3 regions of the Microcystis wesenbergii NRERC-220 genome follow, and region 2 is predicted to be linked to each of the others. Evidence: predicted binding sites of a transcription regulator. Region 2 holds the regulator's gene; each other region holds the start of a gene.

Evidence for each region. Region 2 encodes NtcA, which controls nitrogen genes in cyanobacteria. Its sites were predicted from a motif close to TTTGTANCNNNNGNTACAAA; they were not measured.
Region 1: pirA (arginine synthesis PII-interacting regulator PirA) is a predicted target of NtcA. The motif match lies at 3,462-3,481, and genes of this name have one in related genera.
Region 3: RAM70_RS06515 (ferredoxin--nitrite reductase) is a predicted target of NtcA. The motif match lies at 4,774-4,793, and genes of this name have one in related genera.

The regions. Positions count from the first base shown of each region.
Region 1 is NZ_JAVSJA010000001.1:621,229-627,600, reverse strand. Features, by position in the region: gene RAM70_RS22855 (hypothetical protein) at 1-50, opposite strand, end outside; partial or broken gene RAM70_RS03185 (polyhydroxyalkanoate biosynthesis repressor PhaR) at 260-352, opposite strand; gene RAM70_RS03180 (CBS domain-containing protein) at 395-862, opposite strand; gene RAM70_RS03175 (Uma2 family endonuclease) at 1,024-1,590, shown strand; gene nadC (carboxylating nicotinate-nucleotide diphosphorylase) at 1,662-2,510, shown strand; gene RAM70_RS03165 (SAM hydrolase/SAM-dependent halogenase family protein) at 2,614-3,411, opposite strand; gene pirA (arginine synthesis PII-interacting regulator PirA) at 3,546-3,707, shown strand; gene RAM70_RS03155 (DUF8624 family small hydrophobic protein) at 3,857-4,021, shown strand; gene RAM70_RS03150 (GNAT family N-acetyltransferase) at 4,014-4,469, shown strand; gene RAM70_RS03145 (efflux RND transporter periplasmic adaptor subunit) at 4,706-5,926, opposite strand; gene RAM70_RS03140 (DUF4327 family protein) at 5,970-6,191, opposite strand; gene argB (acetylglutamate kinase) at 6,360-6,372, opposite strand, start outside.
Region 2 is NZ_JAVSJA010000001.1:3,750,169-3,756,540, forward strand. Features, by position in the region: partial or broken gene RAM70_RS18205 (tetratricopeptide repeat protein) at 1-775, shown strand, start outside; gene RAM70_RS23105 (tetratricopeptide repeat protein) at 818-1,105, shown strand; gene RAM70_RS18215 (hypothetical protein) at 1,322-1,447, shown strand; gene RAM70_RS18220 (UPF0175 family protein) at 1,518-1,796, shown strand; gene fabI (enoyl-ACP reductase FabI) at 1,961-2,737, opposite strand; gene ntcA (global nitrogen regulator NtcA) at 2,952-3,629, shown strand; gene RAM70_RS18235 (DUF3084 domain-containing protein) at 3,637-5,124, shown strand; gene RAM70_RS18240 (Uma2 family endonuclease) at 5,138-5,722, opposite strand; gene RAM70_RS18245 (ATP-binding protein) at 5,863-6,372, opposite strand, start outside.
Region 3 is NZ_JAVSJA010000001.1:1,347,401-1,353,772, forward strand. Features, by position in the region: gene pstC (phosphate ABC transporter permease subunit PstC) at 1-87, opposite strand, end outside; gene pstS (phosphate ABC transporter substrate-binding protein PstS) at 182-1,303, opposite strand; gene RAM70_RS06510 (PstS family phosphate ABC transporter substrate-binding protein) at 1,776-2,810, shown strand; gene RAM70_RS06515 (ferredoxin--nitrite reductase) at 3,060-4,601, opposite strand; gene trpD (anthranilate phosphoribosyltransferase) at 4,958-5,992, opposite strand; gene RAM70_RS06525 (GIY-YIG nuclease family protein) at 6,072-6,372, opposite strand, start outside.

The sequences.
Region 1 (6,372 bases), 3.1 Mb from region 2:
CCTATCTTTAAATCCGTCACATCGTAACCGTTCAGGGGGGGGGATGTCAAGCCGCCAGTGGCATTGACTCTGTGGAAGGACTCTCCTGGGGCAGCAGAGAAGGAGAAGAACTGCCTTTCCTAGAGGCATGGATACTACTCTCCCACAGTAGCCGCTCTTTTCTACGCCTTTTTAGATTATCAGATTTTGTCCCCCCCTGAACTAGGGTTGATTCATTGTAGGGTTGATTCATGAATCAACCCTACCCCCTGAACAGTTACGTCACATCTTTTTGTAAAGAATCGATTTTTCCCTCAATCCGCATCAAGATAGTTTCTAGGGAATAAGTAACCGTTTCCTGAGATTGATTCATTTGTTCAAGACCTTTTAGTTAATTGTTGCCCTAGAAAAGCAATTATGCTTCGGATTTTGCCATATCGCGAATGATATCACCGCGAGTGATAATACCAATTACTTTGTGGGTTTCTTCCTCAATCACCGGTAAACGACGCACATGACGATCGTACATTAACGAGGCCGCTTCTTTCAAAGGGCGGTCAGCCGTGATACTAATAGGTTTATCGGTCATTACTTCCCCCACGGTTTGACCGAGAGCTTTATGGAGTAATTTCTCGTGACGGCTAGGATTTTGTAGATAGATGACGCTATCGAGGAGCATAATGTAAGGAGGAGCTTCTACTCCCGTTTCCTGCCACATGAGGTCAGTTTCGGAGATAACCCCAATCAGTCGCATATTGTCATCCACCACGGGTAAACCACTAAACCGCTTTTCGGCCAAAATTTTCACTGCTTCGGATAGAGAAGTGTTAGCGGTGACGGTGATGGGATTGGGAGTCATGATATCGGCAACTGTTTTCGTCATCTTAGCGACCTGCGACAATAATGCTTTCTCTCTCCATCTTATCATTAGGGTAATCAGTCACCGCTTAATTATGACTATTCTTCAATCTTCGGGCGAGAAAATGGTATAACATAAAAAGGAAATGGGATATTAATTTAGTTAGTTGACAAGGAAAAAGAAAAATGATCGCTCAACCTCAATACCCAGAAAGAATGACCCCGGAAGAGTATCTAGAATGGGACGCTACCCAGGAATGTCGCCATGAATATATTGATGGGGAAATTATCGCCATGACCGGGGGTAGTCTGCCCCATAATGATATTACCTTGAATTTTTATACGGCTTTAAGACTTCATCTCCGTCCGCGAGGCTGTCGAGTCAATGTATCTGATGTGAAAGTCCAAGCTAATAATAGTCGTTATTTTTATCCCGATTTGGTGATTAGTTGCGATTCTAGGGATAGAGAATCTCGTAATTTTATTCAACATCCACAAGTGATTATTGAAGTGCTTTCCCCCAGCACAGGAAACTATGATCGCACTAAAAAGTTACAATATTATCGTCAGATTGCCAGTTTACAAGAATACGTTTTAGTCGATCCCGAATCGATCAGTGTTGAGGTTTATCGTCGCGGTGAAGATAAAATTTGGTTTTACTGCGCTTATAGTCAAGGGGAAGAAATTATTCTATCTAGTCTCGATTTTCACTGTGCGATCGAGTTAATCTATGAAGGGATAAGTTTCGATTAAAGAAAGTTTACAAAAAGGTCAAACATTCCTAAACTTAAAATAAATACGTCCCGATTGTTTCGATAAATTCTATGTTACCGCCCCTATTAGTCCTTGATCCCTTGTTAGAAAACTGGTTACGAGAAGATCTCGGTAGAGGCGATCGCACCACCCAAGCAATTTTCTTCGGTCATGCTAAAATCGGTCAAGCTACTTGGATTGCCAAAGAAGCGGGAGTTATTGCCGGTTTACCCGTAGCTGAACGAGTTTTTCAACTGCTTAACCCCACTATTCACTTTACCCCCACCGTTGCCGAAGGGGAATTCTGCCCCAAGTCTAAAGTTATTGCCGAGATAGAAGGTTCCCTCGATGCGCTGTTAATTGGGGAAAGAGTCGCTTTAAATCTTGCTATGCGCTTGAGTGGGATTGCTAGTGCCACTCGCAAATATGTGGAGAAAATTGCCGATTTATCGACAAGATTGGTGGATACTCGCAAAACTACCCCCGGATTGCGAATTTTAGAAAAATATGCCTCCGGTATCGGTGGCGCTATTAACCATCGTTTGGGGTTAGATGATGCAATTATGATTAAAGATAATCATATTCAAGCAGCCGGCAGCATCGAGGAAGCAGTGCGTCGTGTACGGCAAAATATGCCCTATCCTCTCACAATTGAGGTAGAAACCAGCCAATTAGAAGAAGTGAATCAGGCCCTACAGCAGCAGGTAGAGATCATTATGTTAGATAATATGGATTTAGAGATGATGCAAACTGCTGTGGAGATGATCCGCAATTTTAATAGTAAAACCAAAATAGAAGCATCGGGAAATATTACCCTCGATCGCATTCGCAACGTTGCCGAAACAGGAGTAGATTATATTTCCACTAGCGCCCCGATTACCCGTTCTACTTGGTTAGATATTAGTATGAGAATTGATTAAAAGGCTATATCAGTTATCAGTTATCAGTTATCAGTTATCAGTTATCAGTTATCAGTTATCAGTTATCAGTTATCAGTTATCAGTTATCAGTTATCAGTTTTGATCACTGACTCCTATCTATTCTAACCTCGATCGCATCGCCAATATTTAGGTGTAATTGCTTTTGGGCGCTACCACTATTGACGGCAATTTCTAACCCCCCGTGACTACCGATAAAAGCGACTATTTCTCCGGAAGGAACATCACTGTAGGTGTTTTTTGCGGGGATAATTTTTGGCCCCAACTGCACTGACCAATTTTTTCCCTCTAGGAGATAATCGGGAATATTGCTGATTAAATTGCCGAAAATGTCAATATATTGAATTTGACCCCTGATTTTATCTTCCTCGATTTGCGGAACAGCGATCGCTAATTGTTGCAAGCTATCGGGATCAATAATCTCACCTAACATTTCTAGGGGTACTCCCCGGGACAAATAAGCGGCCACAGGAGCAAAAACATCACGACCGTGAAAAGTAGTGCTAGGGTTAGGGGTGCGCCAATAGGAAGAATTATTGAGATTAACGGCGGATATAGCGGTAGATTGGCTTAAAATGCCACTAAATAAACCATTATCTGGACCAACTAAATAACCACCGGCAAAACGAATCCCTACCCCGCGTCTTTTGCTTCCTACCCCCGGATCTATAACTGCCAGATGAATAGTGCCTTGGGGAAAATATTGATAGGCATTCAGGAGGATAAAACGACCAGCGTAAAGGTCTTGGGGCGAAATTTGATGATTCAGGTCGATAGTGCGAGCATGGGGGGCAATTCCCGCTATTACTCCCTTGATAATGCCCACATAACCGTCCCGTAGTCCAAAATCGCTAGTAAGGGTTATCAGTGCCTGTTCCGTCATTGACTTGTCACTAAGGTGGCCAACAGCTTTAATAAATCTTAACGCTAAATTCAGTAGCTAAAGATACAGTTTACCAAGGAGAATGTTATGATTTAGATATAAGGTAAGTTAAGTCGCTCAAAAGTCTGTCCATCATGAACAAAAATCGTCAGCAAGTCCTAACACAGGCCACCGTCGCTCATAGAGAAACACTCCGCAGAAATTTACAACACCGACTGGAAGTAGCTAGAGCGCAGGGAAATGAAGCTTTAGTACGTCAATTGGAAGCAGAGGCGGCCTATTTACACCTTCGTTAGATTTAATCGGTGTTTAGTCATAGTCTAGTTGTCGGTTTCTAGTGATCGGTATGCCGATCACTTTTTTTGGGCGAATTTTTTTTAATTGCTGATATCTTAACTGGCAATCCCTAAAATAGAAAGAATAGTAGTTTACAGATCAAATAATTATGGCTTTTTTCCGGCAATATATCGCCCCGCTCCTGACTATCTTCGTGTTTTTAGTTGCTCTGGTTGCCACTGGCATCCGGATTTTTTTACCGGCAGATTTAGCCGCACCCGCTCCGATCGAGCCATCCCTGGGCATAATTTTCTCTTATCCTTGGCATGGCTAACCTTCCCGAAGATTATCGGCTGCGACTGGGAAAACCGAGCGATCGCTATCTACTAATTAATTTTCTCACCCGCACCTATGAAGAATTTTTTCCCGAACAAAAAAACCTCTCCCATCTAGCTGATACAGTCAGACAGTTTTTTTGCCTCGATACTCCCCTGTGGATCGTCGAAGCACAACAAACGGCGATCGCTTGTCTCTGGATGGGGAGCGCCGTCGATCAGGTGACAGGCGATCGCTATGGTCATATTTTCCTAATTTACGTCGATCCCCAGCATCGTCGCCAAGGTATCGCCAGCGCACTAATCGATCGAGCTAAGGATTGGGCAAAAAGTCGCGGACAAACCCGCATCGGTTTACAAGTCTTCATCAATAACGACAATGCTCTCAATCTCTACCAAAATCTCGGCTTTCAAACTCGCTCTTTGCTGATGTTGAAAAATATTTAAAAACTTTCAGGAGACAGGAGACAGGAGTTAGGAGACAGGAGACAGGAGTTAGGAGTCAGTCCCGATGAAAAAATTTTCACCCCCACAGATGAAAGAGGTTTCCTTCCCCACACCCGTTCGGACCTCGGCGTGAGCTCGGTCGAACGCTGAGCTCACGGCCGAAGCCCACACCCCACACCCCACACCCTACTGATTACTGTTCACTGATCACTGAAAAGCCGCCAACCCCTGACTCATCAAGGATTACTCAGGATACTGATGCGGACTTTTTCACCATTTTGCAAAGGTTTACTACTATTGACGACGAAACGCTCCCCCGGTTCAAGTCCAGTGAGAATTTCTACTTGACCGTCGAGCGCTTGACCGAGACGAACGGGACGTTTTTGCACTTGCGAGTTAGACTCGGAAAGGACGAAAATGGCCGAGGATTCCCCCTGACCGACAATTGCTGTTTCGGGAACAATCACCTGAGGGGCAGAATTATTATTAAACCGCACCCGGGCCAATAATCCCCCTTTGATTAAACCATCCCCATTGGGTAGAGCAATCTCCACGGGAATCCGCCGGGCCGTGCCTTGGCTGAGGGGAAAAATCCTGGTGATGCGACCGGAAAAATTTCTCTCACCGAAAGCATCAAGACTGACATTAACCGTTTGTCCTAAATTAATCGTTTTTAAATCCAATTCCGATAATAATACTACCACCTTGACCTGTTTAAAATCACCAATTTTGAGGACTTCATCGCCGATACTGACTAAATCCCCCGGCTCTTTCAGTTTTTCGATCACTATCCCCGTCGCTGGTGATTTAAGAATAGCGTAGGCCTGACGTTGTTGTTCCTGAGCGATGACCGATTTTTGGGCGGCAATTCTGCCGATAATTGCCGCCACTACCTGCTCCTCGACTTTAATTCTTGATCGCCCGCTATTAACGGCTTTTAAAGCCACTGCCGCCGTAGTTTGGGCTGTTTCGCCCTGTTGCAGGGGAATCGCCCCTTCTAGGGCTAATTTTTGCAGGCGCTCGGCATCATTTTTGGCCTGTTGGTATTGTAGTTGTAGGCGCTCCACTTCAATTTCAGCGTTACTGACTTCAATTCTCGCCCGGGCTAATTCTGCTTCTAGAGACGATAGGGCAGCCTTTTCTTGTCGGACAACGGTGGCAAGGAGACGATCATCAACACGAGCGAGGATTTGCCCTAATTGCACCTCATCTCCCACATCGACGAGGAGATTGAGTAACTGACCCGTGGCTTGCGATCGCAGAGAAACGACTTTTAAAGGTCGGGTAGTTCCCGTGTAATCGAGATTGCGTCCGCTGGTTGCCGGTTTAGCCGTGGTGACGTTGACGGTAGTAGTACGGGCTGCTGGTGGCGGTGGTTGGGTTTCTGTCTGGGGAGAACAACTCGCACTTAAGGATAAGATAACCAGAGCGGAAAGGATAATCGGAGTCGATCCCATGGGGATAGTCCTAGTAGAAAGCCGCTTTTGAGTCGATGGTCGCTTATTCTTCGTCCCAAGCTTCTACCGCTACCACTTCGCTGAGAGGGTCTTGCATGGAGAAACCGAAATCGAGCAACTCTTGCTTCCAGTATACCCACTCATCTCCGTATAAAAGAGCCAGTTTCCAGATACTATCGCTAGGTTTGACTACTTTTGCATCTATCCACTTGCTAACCTTGCGTTGAAACTTCACCATCGGGTGAGCTACAGCTTGTTTGGTCATAAATTCAATTGCTATGAAAACTTCGGATTCTGCGCTTCCCGACTAAACTAACTCAAGACTAAAACTTTTGCCATTACAAAGGAGCGAGAAGCGCGTTTATTAACTTACTTGTACACCGGCTCTCTGGTTTTAGGCAAGTCTTTTTAACCAAAAGTACGGTAATTACTACTATAGATTACTA
Region 2 (6,372 bases):
GTTAGGTAATTTAGGCAGATTTGAACAAGCGATCGCATCTTACGACAAAGCTTTAGAAATTAAACCCGATCAGCATGAAGCTTGGTACGGCCGAGGGGTTGCGTTAGGTAATTTAGGCAGATTGGCAGAAGCGCTCGCATCCTTCGATAAAGCTTTAGAATTTAAACCCGATGACCATGAAGCTTGGTACAACCGAGGGGTTGCGTTAGGTAATTTAGGCAGATTTGAACAAGCGATCGCATCCTACGATCGAGCTTTAGAAATTAAACCCGATTTCCATCAAGCTTGGTACAACCGAGGGGTTGCGTTAGGTAATTTAGGCAGATTTGAACAAGCGATCGCATCCTACGATCGAGCTTTAGAAATTAAACCCGATGACCATCAAGCTTGGAACAACCGAGGGGTTGCGTTAGGTAATTTAGGCAGATTTGAACAAGCGATCGCATCCTACGATCAAGCTTTAGCCATTAAACCCGATTTCCATGAAGCTTGGAACAACCGAGGGAATGCGTTAGCTAATTCAGGCAGATGGGCAGAAGAGATCGCATCTTACGACAAAGCTTTAGAAATTAAACCCGATTTCCATCTAGCTTGGTACAACCGAGGGAATGCGTTAGCTAATCTAGGCAGATGGGCAGAAGCGATCGCATCCTTTGATCGAGCTTTAGAAATTAAACCCGATGACCCTGATGCTTGGAACAACCGAGGGATTGCGTTATATAATTTAGGCAGATTTGGAGAAGCGATCGCCTCCTGCGTTCGAGCTTTAGAAATTAAACCCGATTTGCATCAAGCTTAGTCTGACCGAGGGTTTGCGTTGGGTAATTTAGGCAGATTTGCAGAAGCGATCGCATCCTACGATCGAGCTTTAGAAATTAAACCCGATGACCATGAAGCTTGGAACAACCGAGGGGTTGCGTTAGGTAATTTAGGCAGATTTGAACAAGCGATCGCATCCTTTGATCGAGCTTTAGAAATTAAACCCGATGACCCTGATGCTTGGAACAACCGAGGGATTGCGTTATATAATTTAGGCAGATTTGGAGAAGCGATCGCCTCCTGCGTTCGAGCTTTAGAAATTAAACCCGATTTGCATCAAGCTTAGTCTGACCGAGGGTTTGCGTTAGGTAATTTAGGCAGATTTGCAGAAGCGATCGCCTCTTACTACCAAGCGGTAGCCATTAAATCCGATGACCATCAAGCTTAGTCTGACCGAGGGTGGGCGATTTGTTCTCTGGGTAAAATAGGGCTAGATCAACTAACAGAATACAGCGATCCTTACCATTGGGCAGCCTATACCCTGACTGGACAGGACTAACTTATGGAAATTCCCAAAACAATTATCGATCTTGAAGCGCTGCTAATTGCCCTCGCACAGCAGACTGAACCCTTGCCAGAATATCTACAGCGATCGCTCAAAGAAATTGGACGATTACTAAGGTGTTAGGTTTCATGCTTCAACTCAACCTAAGTTCTATAAAAATTATCGGTAAACCCAAAAAAAAGGAAGCTAAATCATGAAAATTACTATCGATATTCCCGATGAATTGCTTCAACATTACAACTACAATAATCTTACCCGTGAAATTTTAGAGGCTTTGGTGGTGCAGGCCTACCGAGCGGAAAAAATCACCAGTGCCGAGGTCGGAAGTATTTTAGGTCTATCTTCTCGTTGGGTGGTGGATGCTTTTTTGAAAAACCATGATGCCGATTTACATTACAATGAAGTCGATCTAGAGAGCGATCGCAAGACTCTTCAGCAACTTCGCAACAAACACGATCATAGTCTTTTATGATAGTCGTTTCAATTAAATTGAAGATAGATTTCGCCTTTGATACCCCCTTGATCCTAGGGTTGATTCATAGTAGGGTTGATTCATAGTAGGGTTGATTCATGAATCAACCCTACTACCCTTAATAAGGGGGGCGCTGATGGTTTTTAACACCTACCTACTTAAAACTACATTCCCATAATTTCGTAACCGGAATCTACATAAATAATCTGACCGGTAATACCACTAGCAAGATCACTGGCTAAAAAAGCGGCCGTATTTCCCACTTCAATTTGTGTCACCGTGCGATGTAAAGGAGCGATTTCTTCCACATGATGGATCATATCAAGAATTCCCCCCACGGCCGAAGATGCCAAGGTGCGAATTGGACCGGCGGAAATACCATTAACTCGGATCTTTTGGCCACCTAATTCCGCGGCTAAATAGCGAACACTCATTTCTAAACCGGCTTTTGCCACCCCCATTAAATTATAGTTAGGAATTACCTTGACACCGCCGAGATAGGTAAGAGTGATAATACTTCCCCCTGCCGTCATCAAAGGTTTAGCTGATCGCGCTAGACGGGTTAGGGAAAAAGTGCTAATATCTAGGGATTTAGTGAAAGCTTCCCGAGGGATGGCGGTAAAATCGCCCGTTAAACCCTCTTTATCGGCAAAAGCGAGACAGTGAATCAAAATATCCAGTTTGCCCCATTTTTCCGCCACTGTAGCGAAAGTATCTTCTACCTGTTGGTCATTTTGGACATCGCAGGGGACATAAAAAGCGGGATTAAGTTCATCGGCCAATTCTCGCACTTTTTTCTCAAAACGGCCTTTTTCGTCGGGGAGATAGGTGACACCGATATTTGCACCAGCTTGATGGAGTTGTTGGGCAATTCCCCAAGCGATCGAGCGATTATTGGCAATCCCCGTCACTAGGGCGTTTTTTCCCGTTAAATCTAACATAGTTCTCGTTTCTCTTACAAAAATCTCCCCAATAGCCGACCCCAGCGAGATTCGGTATAATAGGGATACAGATAAAGGGGCAGCAATGATCACCCCTCCCCCATTGTCTGGCAAAAAGCGCCCAAAACTTTTCCCAGTTTAGGGAGCGGTTATGTTTAATAGAGGTGACACTCGTTGCATAATAAAAACAATTTTCCCCTTTTTTGGATGTGAGATGGACTTATCCCTAATACAAGACAAACCCCTAGCAGATGTGTTCCGTCGAATCGGCAGCGGCAATTTCCCCCCGGTGGTGGAATTGTTCGAGCGTGGCAAAACGATCTTTTTCCCTGGAGATCCCGCCGAAAGAGTCTATTTTTTGCTGAAAGGAGCCGTTAAGTTGTCGCGAGTCTATGAAGCGGGAGAAGAAATTACCGTGGCTCTACTGCGGGAAAATAGCGTCTTTGGTGTGCTATCCTTACTCACCGGCCAGCGATCGGATCGTTTTTATCATGCCGTGGCTTTTACTCCGGTAGAATTACTCTCGGCCCCGATCGATCAGGTAGAAAGATCCCTCCGCAATAATCCCGATTTATCAATGTTGATGTTGCAGGGGTTGTCCTCGCGGATTCTGCAAACGGAAATGATGATCGAAACCTTGGCTCACCGGGATATGGGTTCCCGTTTGGTCAGTTTTTTATTGATTCTCTGTCGTGATTTTGGGGTTCCCACCACCGATGGCATCCGGGTGGATCTAAAATTGTCTCACCAAGCGATCGCAGAAGCGATCGGTTCTACCCGCGTCACTGTCACCCGTTTATTGGGAGAGCTGCGGGATCAAGAAATGGTCTCAATTTACAAGAAGAAAATTACCGTCCATAATCCCGTCGCTCTCAGTCAACAATTTACTTAAATTCTGGATGACTAGCGCTTATATTTTGGTTTTGGCCATCGTGGTTTTAGGTGGTCTGATAGCGGCGGTTGGCGATCGCATAGGGAGCCGTATCGGTAAGAAAAGGATGCGTTTATTTAATCTGCGTCCGAAACAAACCGCAACTTTAATGACGATTGTAACGGGAATTTTGATCGCCGGCTCCACTTTAATTGTCTTGTTTGCTTCTAGTAAATCCCTGCGTCAAGGGGTTTTTGAACTGGATCGTCTTTTAAATGAACGTCGTGCCGCTATTAAGGATTTGGAAAGTCAGGTAAGAAAAACCACCGAACAAAAAAATCAGGTGGAAAAGGCTTTAAAAACGGCTAAAAGTGAACAGATAGCCGTGCAGAAACGTCTAGAGGTTCTTAACAAAAATTATCAAGCTTCTCGTCAACGTTTGCGATTAGTTTCGGGACAGTTGGAAAAGTTTCGGAAGGAAGTGGCTAATTTAAACAATGAACGAGTTATTTTAACTAATCAAAAGGCACAGTTAATCAGTCAACGAGATCAATTGTCCCAACAAAAATCAATTCTTTCTAGTCAGATCAATCAACTACAAACCACCGTTCAAGTTAGAGATAAAGAGTTGGCTAATCAACAAAAGTTATTAACGGCCAGACAAGCGCGACTTCAACAGTTGGAAACCCAGCAAAAAACCCTACAGCTAGAAATTGATCGCCGGGATCAACGCATTGGAGAACTCGATCGCTCGATCGTCGATAAAAATTTAGCTTTGGAACAGCGCGAGGGAAAATTAAAAGATTTAGAAACCCAAATGGCTTTTCTTAAGCGGGAAGTGGAAGTTTTAGAACAATACTATCAAACCTATCAAGAATTGCGGGAAAAACAAATCGCTATTTTCCGGGGACAGGTGTTATCTTTTGGTGCTTTTCGTATTGTTGATCCCCAAGCTATTGTCACCGTTATCGATAAATTATTGCGAGAAGCGAATATAAATGCTATCCGCGCCACCCAACCGAATCAGCCTAATTTTGACCAACGTTTAGTTAAGATCACAAAAGCACAGGTAGAACAGTTAAGTCAACAATTACAGGACGGTAAAGAATATGTGGTGAGAATCCTTTCAGCAGGTAATTATGTCTTAGGAGAAACCGAGATTCGTGTCTTTGCTGATGTGGTTCCCAATCAAAGAGTTTTTGAGGAGAAACAGGTAATCGCTGCCGTTTCCATCGATCCCGAAAATATGACAGAAGAAGACCTACAAAAGCGCTTAGATTTACTCTTAGCTTCGGCTCAATTTCGCGCCAGAAGTGCGGGAGTTTTAGGGTCAATTCAGGTGGAAGATGGGTTATTAACTACGGTAGTTAACTTTATTGGTCAAGTCAAAAAGTCGGGTAATTCTATCGAGACACTTGAGGCAATTGCTGCTAGTAAAACTAATACTGCCGGCCCCTTAACTTTGCGTTTAGTGGCGGTAAAAGATGGTAAAATTGTTTTTAGTACGTCCTCTTAAAAGATAGCCAAAGTTAGGAGTTGAGATTAAAATCAATTCCTTCGTAAATATCGGCAATATTTAAGCTAATTCCTAAAGAATCTAGGGATATAATTCCCCTGGCTGGGGTGTATTCTTGCAGTAACCAATTATTCTCTGATGTTTTGCTATAGGATTCTATTAGTATCTCCCCTTGACTGACGAGAAGATATTGGTTTAATTGGGGTATAGAACGATAATAACGAAATTTATCACCCCGATCATAACCAGAGGTGGAAGGAGATAAAACTTCGATAATTAGGCAGGGATTTAAAATTTCATCATTGCGATTATCACTGAATAATGGTTCCCCGGCAATGATCATTAAATCTGGGTATAAACCGCGATTATATTGGGGTATCCATAGACGTAGATCGCTAGATTGAAGACGATAATTAGTTCCTCTTAAAGCTAATTTTAGCAGGACAATAAGATTAATGAGAATACTATTATGATTGATGCTTCCCCCTGTCATCTCGATAATTTCCCCGTCGTGATATTCGTGTTTAGTTTCCGCGCTAGTTTCTAGGTTGCGATATTCTTCTAAGCTGAGAATTTCGGGAGGAGATTGAGTCAACATTTTTCTAGATTAGAGCTTATTTTATTTGATCATAACATAATTAAGTAGGTAGGTGTTAAAAATTGTCAGACACCCCCCTTAATAAGGGGGTATCAAAGGCAAAATCTATCTTCTATTTAATTAGAAACACTTACTTAATGCTACCTATTTAATCCTAATTCTCCTTGCAGAAAATCAATAAATTGTCTAGCAGTTCTTCCCGAGCGCCCATTATGTTGGGTTGCCCATTGTTTGGCACGAAATTCTAAGTCTTCTAAGCTAATTTTTAATTTAGCTAAACTGGCTAAATGACGCACTATTTCCAAATATTTTTCTTGATTAGCTGGTTCAAAAGTGAGGGTTAAACCAAAGCGATCGCTAAAGGATAATTTTTCTTGTACTGTGTCCCAATTATGCACTTCATCCCCATCTTTTGGTTGTGGTCGATCCGCAAAAAATTCTCTGACTAAATGTCGGCGATTAGAAGTGGCATAAACTACGACATTTTTCGGTCTAGCGGTGAGACTGCCCTCTAAAATAACCTTTAAAGCTTTAAAAGCTTCATCGTCTTCTTCAAAGGATAAATCATCGACAAAGATAATAAATTTTTGAGGCAAATCTCGCAAGATTTCAATAATTAATGGTAGGTCTTTTAATTGCGATTTTGCCAC
Region 3 (6,372 bases), 2.4 Mb from region 2:
TAATCCCACAAAGCCTTTATCGAGGATTTTTTCCGATTCTGGACGTTCTTTAAAATTTGAGTCGGGCGAAACTGTGGGCGCACTCATGATTAGGGTTAAAATCCAGCTAGTTTGAGGTAGCTAAGGTCGAAATTGGCCTTTCTACACTATTATTGTAACTTTGAATACATTTTTTCGGGGACTAATCCACCTTGATCGTGTAATCAGGATAGATGACATCGGCAGCGGCGGCTACTCGTTGGCGGACATTTTTCGGTAGGGGAATATAACCAAGGGCGGCGGACTGTTCCTGTCCCTGATTGAGTCCAAATTCAATCATCGCCTCCATAGCTAAAGCTTTTTGGGGATCGTTGTATTTTTTATAAACCAACATCCAACTATAGGTGACAATGGGATAGGAATTTTCCCCCGGCGGATCAACGATAAAAGCCCGCAGATTTTCGGGTAATTCCACCGTGGCTAAGGTGGCAGCGGCGTTAGTTTCATTGGGGATAACGAATTGACCGGCTTGGTTTTGTAAAGTGGCCATGGGCAGGTTATTATTTTTAGCGAAACCGTACTCGATATAGCCAATCGAGCCTTGATTTTGTTGAATTAGGGCGGTTACACCCTCATTACCCCTACCACCGAGAAATTTACCTTTTTTGGTGGGCCATTGTACGGCTTTTCCTTCACCGATACTTTTTTTCCATTCGGGACTAACGGCGCTTAAAAACTTGGTAAAAACTCCCGTTGTTCCGCTACCGTCTGCCCGGTGAACTACGGTAATTTCTTGATTGGGTAGTTTTAAATCGGGGTTATCGGCGGCGATTTTGGCATCGTTCCAACGGGTAATCGTGCCTAAAAAGATGCCTATATATGCTTCCCTGCTTAGTTTCAGCCCTTCTACTCCGGGCAAATTATAAGCCATAACGATGCTTCCCGCCGTCATCGGTAGCAGTAAAACCCCGCGGCTAACTCTGGCCATATCCTCGTCACTCATGGCCACATCGGAAGCGCCAAAATCGATCGTACCTTGAATAAATTGTTCGACTCCCGCCCCGCTACCGGTAGATTGATAGTTAATTAGCAGTTTAGAAAATAGTTGATTGATGGTGACAAACCAGTTTTGATATAGGGGTGCAGGAAAAGAAGCGCCCGCACCATTGAGGGCGACCTCTCCTTGCAGAGGAACTTGGGCGATTCTATTGCTTCCCTCTCCACTGGTTCCCGCCGTATCGCCGCCCCCACAAGCGGTTAAAGTCGCTGTTAGAGTCACTAGGGATAAGGCTGTTAGTAAATTGGTCCTGTTTTTGCTGGGCATAGGATTAATTTTGATCCGTAAACTGCCTTAAATCTTACGCTAAAAGTTACCACTGCTTGGTAAAGAATAGGTTAAGAAGTGAATAAAAAAAATATCATGTATTGTCAAGAAAAATTTTCTCGATAACTAGACAAAAATCTCAACTTCTTTTACCATTTATTTTGAGTGAACATTAGTTTTCAGTTGCTGGTTATAATTAAATTAAAAATGAATTTTAGGTTCGATCCCCCCTGCCCCCCTTAATAAGGGGAGGCCGATCCCCCCTTAATCCCCCCTTAATAAGGGGGGTGTCTGAAAGTTTTCAATACCTACCTACTTAAGTCACGGTAAAGCCGCTAACTTTTCCTGTTTAGATAGGGGTTTTCTCTTTCCCTATCATTATAGGGACGTAAAAACAACAAAGAAAAGATTAAGGTTTACAGCCAACACCTAACGCCCTTTTTTTACTTTTTACTTTCTCCTTTTGACACCTATGCTAGAAATTTTTACTCAGCTATCACGTCCCACCAAAGTAGTGGCAATTGTCCTGGGTACTGCCCTAATTTTACCCGCTTGTGCCAATATTAATCCTCAAGACCTAAAACCAATTAAAATCGATGGTTCGAGTACCGTAGCACCAATTACCAACAAAGTTCTCGAAGATTTTAAAGCTAATACCCCTAACAAAGTTTTGGCTGATGTTAAAATTGACGCTAATATTTCAGGAACCGGCGGCGGTTTTAGAAAATTTTGTGCGGGAGAAACCGATATTAATAATGCTTCTCGGCCGATTTCTGTGGAAGAATTAAAAGAATGTGATGCTAATAAGGTAAGATTTATCGAACTACCGATCGCTTTTGATGCTTTGACCGTGGTAGTCAATCCCCAAAATAACTGGGTTGATGATATTTCGACTACAGAATTAAGAACTATTTGGGAACCCGCGGCCGAGAATAAAATCAAACGTTGGAATCAAATTAATCCCGCTTGGCCTGACCAACCGATTACCCTTCACGGACCGGGTAAAGATTCCGGAACCTACGATTTTTTTAGTGAGGTAATTAACGGCAAAGATGCCAGTCGTGGGGATTTTAACTTTAGTGAAGATGACCAAGCTTTAGTTAATGCCGTTAGTCAAGATACGAACGCTTTAGGCTATTTTGGCCATGCTTACTATGAACAAAATCGGGATAAATTAAAAGCTTTGAAAGTTAACGGTATTGAACCAACTCGCGGCAATGTAGAGGATAGTAAATATCAGCCTTTATCTCGTCCTTTGTTTATTTATGTTAATGCCCAAAAAGCCCAAGAGAATCCCGCTTTAGAGAAATTTGTCGAATATTATCTCGATCGAGTTCCCAATTTATTAGATAGTATTGGTTATATTCCCCTACCGGATGAGGCCTATCATTTGGCACGGGTACAGTTGCAAAAATTTGAGGTAGGAACGGTTTTTAATGGCCGACCTCAACCCAATTTAACCATCGGGGAATTACTTCGTAAACAAGCCCAATTTAAAGCTAAGTAACGATTCCCATCTGGAAAATATATAAGGATTTTCCTGCTCCTATCTGCCCCCTACTATAGCAAGAGGTTTGCCAATTTAAAGCAACAGAGATACAGAAAAAAAAGAGGGGATAAACCCCCCATTCAGCGTATCAATAAACTTGTTAAGTAGCTAGACACAATTAATTACACATATCTAACTACTTTTTGCCTTTTGCCTTTTGCCTTTTGCCCATCTTAACCAAGAAATTAATTTTGCACGACTACTTAATTAACCCTTCGGTGTCGCCCCAAATTGTTCGATGAGGATAGAAGTTAACAGCGATTTTAGATCTTCACAGGGAATCCCTTTTTGTACACAGCTGCCCAGGTGGGCATCTTTACCCACTTTACCCCCCATGTAGAGGTCAACTCCTTCCACGGTTTTGCCGTCTTTGCGCGCTTTTGTCCCCATCAAACCGATATCGGCCACTTGGGGTTGTCCGCAGGAGTTAGGGCAACCGGTCCAGTGCATACGCACACCCTGGGGAATATTTAATTCGGCATCTAACTGACGAATCAAGTCCACAGCCTTATTTTTGGTTTCAATCAGGGCAAAATTGCAGAATTGCGCCCCCGTGCAAGAAACGAGCGCTCGTTGTAAAGGAGTGGGATTGGGGGTAAACTTAGCCAGTAAAGGCTCGGTTAAAAGAGTCGCCATATTTTCAGCCGCTATATTGGGAATAATCACGTTTTGTTCCACGGTTAAACGTAATTCTCCGCTACCATACACTTCGGCAATCCGGGCTAAATCGAACATATCATCGGCAAATAGACGACCAACGGGAATACAAAGACCGATATAGCTCAATCCCTCCTGTTTTTGGGGAAAAACTCCTAAATGATCTCGTTTTTCCCAGTCAATAGCGTCTTTTTCTGCTGCCGTTGCCAAGGGATAACCTAGGTGATTAGCCACCCGAGTGCGGAATTCCTCAATTCCCCACTCATCAATTAACCACATTAAACGGGATTTTTGACGATTGGCACGCAATCCGTTATCGCGGTAAACTTCCAAAATCCCTCGGCATAAATCCACCACTTCCTGATTCGGTCTCACCCAAACATTCATGGGAATTGCCGCTTCACAGCGTTTAGCCGAGAAAAAGCCGCCCACCACGACATTAAAGCCTAATTCTCCCTCTTTATAGGCAGGAACAAAGGCAATATCGTTAATTTCCGCATGAACCGAATTATCCCGGCCCCCCTCGATGGCAATATTAAATTTGCGGGGCAGATTGGTAAATTGATAATTACCTTGACCGTAGTTGGTAATCATATCTTGGACTTTTTGGACTAATTCCCTGGTGTCAATTAATTCATCCGCGTCTAGTCCCGCCATGGGTGAACCGGTAATATTTCTAACATTATCCATGCCCGATTGTACCGAAGTCATGCCCACGGATTTTAGTCGTTGGAAAATATCAGGAATATCTTCGATACGAATACCGCGTAATTGTAGGTTTTGACGAGTAGTAATATCGGCATTGCCATCATCGCCGTAACGCTGCACGATTTCCCCTAAAACTCGCATTTGCTCACTACTGAGAATGCCGTTAGGAATCCGCAAACGCATCATAAATTTGCCCGGGGTGACGGGACGATAAAAAACCCCCACCCATTTTAAGCGATGTTCTAAATCGGTTTTATCCATCGCTTCCCAACCGATTTGGGCAAAATGATCTAGTTCATCTTTAATGGCTAATCCGTCTTTTTCGGCTTTAAATTTCTCGAATTTATTGAGAGTTGTTCCATCTTTTTCAGGTGCTTGTACCACGAATCTATCTCCTTACTGGTCTGTGGGTGTAATTGTTCTAGTTGGTGCGGGTTAGAAATGAAGAAATCGGGATTTAACAATAAGTATTCTTTAAAATACCGTCGTCATTAGCAAAAATTTAGTAATTTACCTAGTCTCTATTTGTTATTTAATTCTTTTTAACTTGGATAATTTTGTATTGTCTGTAACAGAAATCCTTTAACCATCGTGTTTAAGGATTTCTGTCATGCAGTAAGTGCATTGAGATGGGGTGTGGGGTGTGGGGTGTAGGGTGTGGGGTGTGGGCTTCGGCCGTGAGCTCAGCGTTCGACAAAAGCTCACGGCCGAAGCCTGTCTCCTGTCTCCTCTGAATTGTCCTAGGTGAGAAACTTAACCAACTCCTCTAATTTTTGCCAAGCTAACCCACTGGCTAAAATCTCGCGAGCGAGGGCGAAACCGGCAGCATGATCGCCAAAAGTGACCTTTTCTGCCACCTGTAGGGCAAGAGAGGCATTAATCGCCACAGCATCCCGTTGAGGCGGCGTTCCCCCCCCTTGCAGGACATTTTTGAGGATTTCGGCATTTTCTGGCACTTCCCCGCCTTTAAGGGCATTTAAACTGGCTCTGGGGATAGTAATTGACAAGGGATCGATCGCCGACGAAATCACCTCGCCATTATTTAATAAAGCCATATCGGTCAGATCTCCTAACCCCACCTCGTCGAGTTTTTCCCGGCCGTGAACAATAATCGCCTTTGGGGTTCCCATTTGTGCTAAAGCTGTGGCCATGGGGGTGAGAAATTGCCGGTCATAAACACCGATAACTTGACCTGTGGGACGGAGAGGATTAACTAGAGGGCCCAGAAGATTAAAAACCGTGCGAACTTTCAGGGTTTTGCGGAGATTAGCCACACTTTTCAGGGCTGGATGCCAACCGGGGGCAAAAAGAAAGGTCACTCCCACCCCATCTAAAGCCGCCGCTACTTTCTCGCTAGGGGCGCTTAAATTAACCCCAAGATATTCTAAAACATCGGCCGAACCGACTTTACTGGAGGCCGAGCGATTGCCGTGTTTAGCCACTTTTACGCCCCCGGCGGCCGCCACAAAAGCCACGGCAGTGGAAATATTAAAGGTTGAGGCCCCGTCACCGCCGGTGCCACAGGTATCGATAACGGGAGTAGTATGGGGTTTAGGGTCTTCTAAGCGAGATTGTTGCCGTAAAACTCCGGCCATTCCCGCTAATTCGGCGGCCGAGACTCCTTTTGCTTGCAAAGCCGCTAAAATCGCCCCCGATAAAACTTCGGGAATCTGGCCGTTTAACCATCCGGTCATTAATTCTTCAGCTTGGTTAAGGGAAAGGGATTTTTGATCGAGTATTTGCTGCAGTAGGTTTGGCCAGTCTGGAGTGGTCATCGCTGTTCCATTGGTGTGGGGATGGGGCGATATACTATCATAGCGGTTTGTCTGGAGAATTGATCGCTCCTAGTAATTTTTACTTTAAATCGAGCAAACCCTGTTCTTTTAACTTAGGATTAAAACGAATTTCCATCTGTACTCCCCGTTTTTCTAGGGTTGATAAAATATCGTTTTCTACTCGTCTGGATACCTGTTTTAATAACTTGATTTGCCCTACTTCGTCAGCACTTTGATAAATTTCTTTTTCTGTCTCAGTCATGGCTAATTTAGCATCAATTGGTTCTGTCCAGAGTTTTTCATTGCCGATTACTGCCTGACTTTCTCTTAGCCAAGCTTGTTTAATCGATTCGAGAATCGTCCGATTAGGACGCTCGATC